One region of the Mesorhizobium sp. P160219 genome, then DNA from elsewhere that is predicted to be linked to it. Evidence: predicted binding sites of a transcription regulator. Region 1 holds the regulator's gene; the other holds the start of a gene.
The links. Region 1 encodes LexA, which represses DNA repair genes until DNA is damaged. Its sites were predicted from a motif close to TGTTCNNNNTGTGTTCNG; they were not measured.

Region 1 (5,505 bases):
CTCGCATCCCGACGTCGCCGAATGCGCGGTGACCGGCGCCGAGGACCGCGAGCGCGGCCAGATCGTCGAGGCGCATATCGTGCTTGTGCAAGGTGTTTCGCCGGACGCATTGACCGTCAAACGCCTGCAGGACCACGTCAAGGCAACGATCGCGCCCTACAAATATCCGCGTTCGGTGAAGTTCATCGACGCCTTGCCCAAAACCCAGACCGGCAAGATCCAGCGATTCCGGTTGCGCGCGGAGAAGAGCAATTGATTAAGCCGCACGATCCGGCGTCCGATGGCGCGCAGATGTCGTTCAAGGAGCGGATGTCCTACAGCGACTATCTGCAGCTGGACAAGGTGCTCGATGCGCAGGCGCCGCTGTCTTCGGCCCATGACGAGATGCTGTTCATCATCCAGCATCAGACATCGGAATTGTGGATGAAGCTCGCTTTGCACGAGATCGGCGCCGCGATCCGCTCAATCCGCGCCGACCGCCTCGAACCGAGCTTCAAGATGCTGTCTCGCGTCGCGCGCATCTTCGAGCAGCTCAACAATGCCTGGGACGTGCTGCGCACGATGACGCCAAGCGAATACACCGAGTTTCGCGACGCGCTCGGCCAATCCTCGGGCTTCCAGTCGTGGCAGTACCGCGCTATCGAGTTCATGGCCGGCAACCGCAACCTTGCCATGCTCGGGCCGCACAAGCACCGGCCCGACCTTACGGACAGGCTGGAAGCCATCCTGGCCACGCCGTCGCTCTATGACGAGGCGCTTCTGCTTTTGGCGCGCAATGGCTTCGACATCGGCGCCGACGCCAGTCGCACGGACTGGCGCGAGACGCGCGTCGAGAACGAAGAAGTGCTGGCTGCCTGGCAAACCGTCTACCGCGACCCGCAGCGCTACTGGATGCTCTACGAACTGGCCGAGAAGCTGGTCGACTTCGAGGATTATTTCCGCCGCTGGCGCTTCAACCACGTCACCACGGTCGAGCGCATCATCGGCTTGAAGCGCGGCACGGGCGGCACCTCAGGCGCCTCCTATCTGAAGAAGATGCTGGAGGTCGTGCTGTTTCCGGAGCTCTGGACGGTCCGCACCCGGCTCTAGAGCATTTCACCGTTTAACGTAAACGGCGAAATGCTCTAGCTCTTTGATTGACGCAATTTCGGACGGAAAACCGCTTCACACTTTTCCTGAAATTGCTCTAGTTTCTCACGTAACCGCGGTCTTCACCGCGAAGCGGGCGTCCTGCCAGGCGCCGGTGCGCAAAATATCCTCCAGCGCTTCGACCGCCTGCCAGACATCGCCATAACCGACATAGAGCGGCGTGAAGCCGAAACGGATGGTCGACGGCGCCCGAAAATCGCCGATCACGCCGCGCTCGATCAGCGCCCGCATCACCTGGTAGCCATGCGGGTGGAGGAACGACACCTGGCTGCCGCGCTGGCTGCCGTCGCGCGGGCTTTCGAGTTCAAGGCCGTAGGCGCCGCATCTGGCTTCGACGAGCTGGATAAACAGGTCGGTCAGTGCGATGCTTTTTCTGCGCACCGCCGCCATGTCGACGTCGTTCCAGATATCGAGCGCGCCCTTGAGCGCCCGCATCGACAGCACCGGCTGCGTTCCGCACAGGAAGCGGCGGATGCCGCTGCCGACGGCAAAGCCCTGCTCGAAGGCAAAGGGCCGCGCATGGCCCCACCAGCCGCTGAGCGGCTGCCTGATATCACCATGGTGGCGCTCGGCCGCGTAGATGAAGGCCGGCGAGCCCGGGCCGCCATTGAGGTATTTGTAGGTGCAGCCGACAGCGAAATCGGCATTGGCACGGTCGAGTTCGACCGGCAAGGCGCCGGCGGTGTGGCAGAGGTCCCAGATGATCAGCGCGCCGGCGTCATGTGCCTTGCGCGTCAGCGCCGCCATGTCGCGCAACTGGCCGGATTTGTAGTTTACGTGGTTGACCAGGATGACGGCAACGCTGTCGTCGATCAGCTCCTCGATTGCGGCCGCGTCGACGCCCTCCAGCCGCAGCCGCGTTCCCGGCCGGGTCGAGGCGACGCCTTCGGCCATGTAGAGGTCGGTCGGGAAACTGTCGCCCTCGGCAACGATGGCCGACCGAGCCGGCCGCATGCCGAGCGCGGCGTGCAGCAGCTTGTAGATGTTGATCGAGGTTGTGTCGCAGACCACCGTCTGCCCGTCAGCCGCGCCGATCAGTCGTCCGAGCTGATCTCCCAGTTCCACCGGCATGTTGAACCAGCCAGCGGTGTTCCAGGCGCGAATGAGGTCGTGCGCCCATTCCTGCGTGGCGGCCTGCTGCAATTCGCTGAAGACGGCTGGTGACGCGGCACCCAGCGAATTGCCGTCGAGATAAATTACGCCTTGCGGCAAGACAAAGCGTTCACGCATGGAGCGCAGCGGATCGGCGGCATCCATTGCTTCGATTGCAGCGAGATCGGGTGTCGTGCTCATGATCCGGCGCCCCTCCATGGACAAACGCGCGCGGCGGAGCCTGCCGCCCAAACATGCCGGCGATCTTGAGTGGTCGCCCTTGAACTGTCAAACATTATATATAATTCACCCATTGAAAGGCTTTGATATATAATGATCCGCCGAGCGTTTATGACTGATGGATCACGATGCTGGATGACGAGCAGACCTCGAAGACGGAAGTGGCCTATCGCCTGCTCAGGCGCGATATTCTTGCGACCCGGCTGGCGCCTGCCGCGCCGTTGAAGCTGAGCACGTTGCGCAACACCTACGGCATCGGCTGGACGCCGTTGCGCGAGGCGCTGTCGCGGCTGGAGGCGGAACGGCTTGTGACCGCCATCAGCAACCGCGGGTTTGCGGTCGCTCCCGTCTCTCGGGCGGAGCTCGAGGATCTGGCGCGTGCGCGGCTGGTGGTCGAACTGCCCCTGCTGGTGGAATCGATCGAGAAAGGCGACCGTGAGTGGGAAGACGCGGTCGTTGCCGCCCACTATCGTCTCTCACGGTGCGGGTCTGTTCTCGACGATCCATCGGATGATGCGGTCGACGCGTGGTACGAAAAACACGATGCCTTCCATGCGGCCCTGCTCAGTGCCGCGACATCCAGCTGGCTGCAGCAGTTCAATGCGACGATTTCCGACCAATTGCATCGCCATCACCGCTTTCTGGGTCTGGCCCCGACGCTGCGCGCCGCCGCCGGCCGCACGGATGGACACCGGAAGGCCGTGGCGGCCCTGCGCGACGCCGTGGCGATCGAACACCATACCGCCCTGATGGAAGCGGCCCTCGATCGCGACGTCGAACGTGCGAAAACTCTGATGACCGCTCACATCGGCTACACGCTGCAGGTCTATGCCCAGAGCGAACCCGGCGCGGATGCTGCGCAGCCCCGTCCGAAAAGGAAGCGGCGATCGTAGCCGACGACGCAGGGCACTTTGTCTTCGTTTCACCCCGTTGCTGGCAACTGGGCGCAGGCGGCGCTCGCAGCGCCGAACGTTACGCTGAACAAAACGTCAACACATTCATTAAACTTTAAAAGGTTGCGGAACACAACTGGAACAGATAGTGTTTGTTCTGGGTTTGTTTTTTCTGATTCTGGTTTCAGAACCCTTGGGGGCCGCGATGCTGACGCGCAAACAACATGAGCTTCTGATGTTCATCCATGAACGCCTGAAGGAGAGCGGAATCCCGCCGTCCTTCGACGAGATGAAGGAAGCGCTCGACCTCGCCTCCAAGTCCGGCATCCACCGCCTGATCACGGCGCTTGAGGAGCGCGGTTTCATTCGCCGGCTGCCGAACCGGGCGCGCGCGCTGGAAGTGCTGCGGCTGCCCGACTCGATCGCACCAGGCCTCAATGCGGCGAGGAAGTTTTCGCCGAGCGTCATTCAGGGCAGTCTTGGTCAAACCGGCCAAGGGCAAGGCGGCCAAGGACAAGGCGCGTTGGGCCAAGGCGGTCTCGGCCGCCAGATCAAGCCGGGCTCGCCGTCGCGTTCGATGTCGGCCGGCAATGACGATGCCGTTTCCGCGATTTCAATCCCGGTTATGGGACGCATCGCCGCCGGCGTGCCGATCGACGCCATCCAGCATCAGACCCATTCGATCTCGGTGCCGCCCGATATGATCATGGGCGGCGAACACTACGCGCTCGAGGTCAAGGGCGATTCGATGATCGAGGCCGGCATTTTCGATGGCGACACGGTCATCATCCGCAATGCCGACACAGCCAGCCCCGGCGAGATCGTGGTGGCGTTGGTCGACGATGAGGAAGCGACCCTGAAACGCTTCCGCCGCAAGGGCGCCTCGATCGCCCTGGAAGCCGCCAACCCGGCCTACGAGACCCGCATTTTTGGACCGGACAGGGTGAAGGTGCAGGGCAAGCTTGTCGGATTGATCCGGCGCTACTGAGCCGGCTTGGGTTTGTACTTTTCACGCTGGTTGTAAGGCGGCAGGCCGCGCGCTTCGCGGGAGAAGCGGCGTTGCTCGTGCCAGGGGCGATACGGCTTGTCGACGGCGAAGCGGATGGTTGGCGCTGCAGCTGCCGATTGCGGATCGAAGAAGACGGCGGCGCTGCCGTCGCGGGCCAGCTGTTTCTTCGTCACGACCAGCACCAGCGGGTCGCGGCACGGATTGTAGGCGGTGGCGTCATCGATGACGATCAGGCTCGCGAAGGCACAGGCCGGCCGCGCCGTCTTGCGGTCTTTCGCAAGCGCTACAATGGCTCCGGAAGGGTGCCGGGCGATACAGAGATCGCCGGTGCAATAGAAGGGCGAGCCGGGCGGCAGATCGAGCGGATCGAGATCGAACCGCGTATCTGTTGACTCGAAAATCTCAGGTGGGATAATGGTTTCGGCCCGCAGCGCCCGTTTCCAATTGTCCGTGGTGAATTCGTTGGAGCGTTCGCGGTTGAGGGCGAGTTCGCCGCCACCGATCGGCATGGCCACCAGATGCGCATCCTCGGATATGAGCACGTCGGGCGTAAGCACCTGCGGCACCGTCAACAGGCCGGCCAGCGCGAAAGGCACGGCCGCCAACCTGAGCCAGGTGGTGGCCATGGTGGCGATGACGAGGGCGACCGCCACCAACAGCACCGAGCGGATGGAGATCAGCCCGACGGCGTCGACCGGCGAGCGCTCGGAAATCCAGGCCGATATAGCGATCATCGCCATCAGACCCTTGCCCATCACATAGAGGAACGGCCCGTCGGCGCCGAACGGCATCGCCAGTGCGCTGAGCACGGCAAAAGGCATGACGATCAACGAAACAATCGGCATCACGGCCAGATTGGCGATCAGGCTGAGCGGCGACACACGCTGAAAATGCCAGATGGCGAACAGCAAGGTTGCACTGCCGGCGATGATCGAGGTCATGGCGAGGCCGCCCATGGCCAGCGCGAATTTTCGCGACAGGAAGCCGACGAAGGAGCGCTTTGCCGGCGGCGTTCTCACCTTGTCGGCGCGGTAATCGGCCCAGCCGGCATAGGCGCCGACAAGGGCGGCGGTGGCAGCAAACGACATCTGGAAGCTGGGACCGACCACCTCGTGCGGCGAC
Region 2 (5,505 bases), 120 kb from region 1:
TTCGAGATTGTGCTCGATGACCACCACCGTGTTGCCCTGGTCGACCAGTTCGTGAAGCACTTCCAGCAACTTGGCGACGTCGTGGAAGTGCAGGCCGGTGGTCGGCTCGTCGAGGATGTAGAGCGTCTTGCCGGTCGCCTTGCGCGACAATTCCTTGGCGAGCTTGATGCGCTGCGCCTCGCCGCCCGACAGCGTCGTCGCCTGCTGGCCGATATGGATGTAGCCGAGGCCGACCTGCTTCAGCGTCTCCAGCTTGTCGCGCACCCCGGGCACGGCGGCAAAGAAATCGACGCCTTCCTCGACCGTCATGTCCAGGACGTCCGCGATCGACTTGCCCTTGAACACGACATCCAGCGTCTCGCGGTTGTAGCGCTTGCCGTGGCAGACGTCGCACGTGACGTAGACGTCGGGCAGGAAGTGCATCTCGATCTTGATGACGCCGTCGCCTTGGCAGGCCTCGCAGCGGCCGCCCTTCACGTTGAAGGAGAAGCGGCCCGGCTGATAGCCGCGGGCCTTGGCCTCGGGCAACCCGGCAAACCAGTCGCGGATCGGTGTGAAGGCGCCGGTGTAGGTGGCCGGGTTCGAACGCGGTGTGCGGCCGATCGGCGACTGGTCGATGTCGATGACCTTGTCGAGGAATTCGAGGCCCTCGATGCGGTCGTGATCGGCCGGATGCTCGCGCGAGCCCATGATGCGGCGCGACGCCGCCTTGAACAGCGTCTCGATCAGGAAGGTCGATTTGCCGCCGCCAGACACGCCGGTGACGGCGGTAAAAGTGCCGAGCGGGATTTCGGCAGTGACGTTCTTGAGATTGTTGCCGCGCGCGCCGACGATCTTCAGCCGGCGGTTTTTCTTGGCCTCGCGCCTGACACCGGGCGTGGCGACTTCGAGCGCGCCCGACAGATATTTACCGGTGATCGAGTTGGGATTGGCCATCACCTGCTGCGGCGTGCCCTGGGCGATGATCTCGCCGCCATGAATGCCGGCGGCCGGACCCATGTCTACGACATAATCGGCATGCAGGATGGCGTCCTCGTCATGCTCGACGACGATCACCGTGTTGCCGATGTCGCGCAGATGCTTGAGCGTGTCGAGCAGGCGGGCATTGTCGCGCTGGTGCAGGCCGATCGACGGCTCGTCCAGCACATAGAGCACGCCGGTGAGGCCGGAGCCGATCTGCGACGCCAGCCTTATGCGCTGGCTCTCGCCGCCCGACAGCGTGCCGGAATTGCGCGACAGCGTCAGATAGTCGAGGCCGACATCGTTGAGGAAGCGCAGGCGGTCACGGATTTCCTTGAGAACGCGCACCGCGATCTCGTTCTGCTGGTCGTTGAGATGTGGCGGCAGTTCGGTGAACCACTGGTCGGCCTTGCGGATCGACAGCTCTGTGACTTCGCCGATATGCTTGCCGGCGATCTTCACCGCCAGCGCTTCCGGCTTCAGCCGGTATCCCTTGCAGACCGGGCAGGGCGTCGCCGACATGAAGCGCTCGATCTCCTCGCGCATCCAGGCGGATTCGGTTTCCTTCCACCGCCGTTCGAGATTGGGAATGACGCCCTCGAACGTCTTGGTGGTCTTGTAGGAGCGCAGGCCGTCATCATATTGGAAGGTGACCTCGCGCTCGCCGGTGCCGCGCAGGACGGCTTCCTTGGCCTCTTCGGTCAGGTCTTTGAACTTGTCGCCGAGCTTGAAGCCGTATGCCTTGCCCAGCGCTTCCAGCGTCTGCGCATAATAGGGCGAGGTCGATTTCGCCCACGGGCTGACGGCGCCGTCGCGCAGCGAGACGTTTTCGTCCGGCACGATCAGGCTGGCGTCGATGGCGCGCTGATTGCCGAGGCCGTCGCAGGTCGGGCAGGCGCCGAACGGGTTGTTGAACGAGAACAGCCTGGGCTCGATCTCCGGAATGGTGAAGCCGGAAACCGGGCAGGCGAATTTTTCCGAGAACAGGATGCGCTCATGCGTCTCGTTCTTCGATTTGTTGACCGAGTCCTCGCCGGTCTGGCTGGCGTCGAGCGGCCGGTCGGCGAACTCGGCCACCGCCAGCCCTTCGGCGAGCTTCAGCGCCGTTTCGATGAAATCGGCAAGCCGTGTCGCCAGGTCGCCGCGCACGACGATGCGGTCGACGACGACGTCGATGTCGTGCTTGTACTTCTTGTCCAACGCCGGCACATCGGCGATCTCATAGAAGACGCCGTCGACCTTGACGCGCTGAAAGCCCTTCTTCTGCAGCTCCAGCAGTTCCTTGCGATACTCGCCCTTGCGGCCGCGCACGATCGGCGCCAGCAGGAAAAGGCGCGTGCCTTCCTCGACCGCCAGCACCCGGTCGACCATCTGTGAAACCGTCTGGCTCTCGATCGGCAGGCCGGTCGCCGGCGAATAGGGGATGCCGACGCGCGCGAACAGCAAGCGCATGTAGTCGTAGATCTCGGTGACGGTGCCGACCGTCGAACGCGGGTTCTTCGACGTGGTCTTCTGCTCGATCGAGATGGCCGGCGACAGGCCGTCGATCTGGTCGACATCCGGCTTCTGCATCATTTCGAGGAACTGGCGCGCATAAGCCGACAGGCTCTCGACGTAACGGCGCTGGCCCTCGGCATAGATGGTGTCGAAAGCAAGCGACGATTTGCCGGAGCCCGACAGGCCGGTCATGACGATCAGGCTGTCACGCGGCAGGTCGAGATCGACATTCTTTAGGTTGTGTTCGCGTGCCCCGCGAATGGAAAGGTATTTATGGTCGGCCATCGCCGGTCGCCGCCTCAGGTCTGGTGTCAGTGGGATCGGCGGGTTTTCCCGGCCATTCCCTATGTAGGTATTTTTGCCGCCACGTCGAGAGACGCCACACTTCTCGACCAAAGCCGTTTAACCGTCTTTCGCGCGAACGGGCAAGCGGAAAGAACAAAGACCGAACACGCTCCTGACAAAGCTGTGCAGAAACTGACAAGGGTGTTTCAGAAACTGACCCTGACGTAAGCTCCCGGCGATCACATTTTCCGTAACCGGCTATTCAAGGTTGACGCCGTCGAATCAGGGGCGCACTCTGCCGGAGTCAACGGAGCCGGCCGTCTTTGATGGCCTCGCCGCCCATAGCGGCCTGCGAGACGCCGCAGGTTTTTGCGATTTGTGCTTCGGATTGACACCAGTCGCAACGGACATAGGAGCGGAGCATGACGCCACCGGATAGTCCCTTGAGGCTCCACCTGCTAGTGGAGCCGCGGCGGGCATAAGTGCCAGGTAGTTTCAAGGCATTGGAGTGTATGCGTCCAAACGAACGCATCGCGTCAGTCCAACAAACCACCAGACAAACCGTGACCTGCCGAATCCCACAAAAATCAGAGACGGCTAGTCGGATCGTCGGCTGAATGCCGCGAAGCATCCGAAATCAAAGTCGGTATAACACTACCGGCAGTTTGGATTTGGAATCCAAAAAAAGCCCCGACCGTTAGCGGAAGCAACGGCGGGGCTGTTCTTTTGCGAGGAAGTCGTCGGCGCAGGCTTTCTCTCCCGTATAGTAGCTGGGAGAAGGGGCTACCGGCGCGGCGGCTTGATCCCACCCGTGCCGACATCGACAGTGATGCTGCCGGAAATCCTGACATCGGTGTCGCCGATCTTGAACGTGCCGTTCTCGACGGCAGGCAGCGCGTCGTCCGGCTCCGGCTGCGGCGCGGGCTTGGCGATGCGGTAGTCGCCGGCCACGCCGGGCAGGGCGCCTTTCCGCGACGTGCTGGTGCTGCCCCCGGCAAAGGCCATGCTCGATGTCGCCGCCGTGATGGCAATGGCTATGGTCAGTCTGTTCAGGTGGTAGCGCATGGCAAGACTATAGTGCCGCGCTCAAGGCGAGGCCAGACCAGCGGCGTTGAAATTGAGGGAACACCGGCCTGCATTCAATCCGCCGATCAGGCCGCTGCCTGCTTGCGGGTGTCGAAGACGTGGTCGACGAGGCCCCAGTCCTTGGCCTCCTTCGCGGTCATGAAGAAATCGCGGTCGAGTGTGCGTTCGACCTCTTCGTGGGTGCGGCCGCAATGGTGAGCGTAGAGGTCGGCCATGTGCCGCTTGGTGCGCAAAATGCCTTCGGCATGGCGCTGGATGTCGGAGGCCTGGCCCTGGAAGCCGCCCAGAGGCTGGTGCAGCACGATGCTGGCATTGGGCAGCGCGATGCGCCGCCCCGGCGTTCCCGCCATCAGCAGGAAGGAGGCCATCGACGCGGCAAAGCCCATGCACACGGTCGACACCGGGCAGCTGACATATTGCATCGTGTCGTAGATGGCGAAGCCGCTGGTCACCACGCCGCCCGGCGAGTTGATGTAGAGCGAGATCTCCTTGTCGGGATTGTCCGATTCCAGCGACAGGAGCTGGGCGCAGACCAGCGCCGACATGCCGTCATTGATCTCGCCATTGACGAAGATGATGCGCTCGCGCAGCAGCCGCGAGAAAATGTCGAAGGCACGTTCGCCGCGGCTCGATTGCTCGATCACCATCGGCACCAGATTGGCAAAGCCGCTCATCTCATTGTCTCCGTTTTGATTTTTCCGGGTCAGGCAGCGCGCAGCAACAGGCGTGGCGCGTTGGCGGCGACAGGCGGTTTGGGCTTGTATGCGCGCAGCCAGAGCCGGCAGCCGGCGCCGGCCATCGCGACCGCAGGCGTCAGGACAAACCCGTCATGGACGATGCGCAGATGCGTGCCGCCGGAAACGGTGCGGGCGAGTGTGAAGGTGACGATGCTCTCCAGCTCCTCGCGGTTGGCGTCGCCGGAACGCTCGCGCCAGGAATAGCGCAGCAGGCGCCCCGGTTCGGCATCGAGCACTTCGCACTCGATCGGCTTCTCAGGCCCGGCAAAGGCAAAGCGGCTGCCGGTTTCCGGATTGATGTCGTTCGGCATCATCCATTCCGCCAAGAGGTCCGGCACGGTCAGTGCCCGCCACACTTTTTCCGGTGCGTCCGGCAGATCGCATTCGAAGGCGAGGGCATCCTTGGCGGTCTGCGTCTGCTTTTCGTCGGTCATTGGTCCATGTCCTTCAAAACGGCCTTCAGTCTTTCGATGCGCTCCGGCCAGAATGCGCGGTAGCGTTCGATCCAGCCGAGCAGCGGCTCGAGCCCTTGCGGATCGGCGCGATAGTAGGCGTTGCGGCCGGCGCGTCTTTCGCTGACCAGGCCTGCGCCGCGCAGCACGGCAAGGTGCTGCGACACCGCCGGCTGCGACACGCTCATGCCGGTGCGCAACTCCGACACGCTCATCTCGCCGGAAGTCAGCCGCTCGTAGACGGCGCGTCGCGTCGGGTCGGCCAGGGCGCGAAAAATCTCTGCTTCGATCATGGCAAAAGCATAAGTCGATACTTATCGATTTGGCAAGGGGTGTTTTGAATGCCGCGTATTGATTGGATCCTGCCGGGCCTCTAAGCCGTGGGGAACAAGATGGGCCGATCATCGCGAGGCAGGAGTAGTATTTATGAATTCCAACGTCGATCTTTCGTCCGCCGAGAACCTCAACGAGGCTCTGAGGCTCTATCG

Region 2: the regulator LexA is predicted to act here: its motif matches at 2,892-2,909, upstream of uvrA (excinuclease ABC subunit UvrA).

What each region holds. Positions count from the first base shown of each region.
Region 1 covers NZ_JBYNWG010000001.1:4,352,037-4,357,541, reverse strand. The annotation lists gene AC3EMP_RS21100 (AMP-binding protein) at 1-256, shown strand, start outside; gene kynA (tryptophan 2,3-dioxygenase) at 253-1,089, shown strand; gene kynU (kynureninase) at 1,195-2,442, opposite strand; gene AC3EMP_RS21085 (GntR family transcriptional regulator) at 2,610-3,374, shown strand; gene lexA (transcriptional repressor LexA) at 3,580-4,362, shown strand; gene AC3EMP_RS21075 (ComEC/Rec2 family competence protein) at 4,356-5,505, opposite strand, start outside.
Region 2 covers NZ_JBYNWG010000001.1:4,235,162-4,240,666, forward strand. The annotation lists gene uvrA (excinuclease ABC subunit UvrA) at 1-2,742, opposite strand, end outside; gene AC3EMP_RS20445 (hypothetical protein) at 3,526-3,747, opposite strand; gene AC3EMP_RS20450 (ATP-dependent Clp protease proteolytic subunit) at 3,894-4,502, opposite strand; gene AC3EMP_RS20455 (SRPBCC family protein) at 4,532-4,999, opposite strand; gene AC3EMP_RS20460 (ArsR/SmtB family transcription factor) at 4,996-5,310, opposite strand; gene AC3EMP_RS20465 (hypothetical protein) at 5,444-5,505, shown strand, end outside.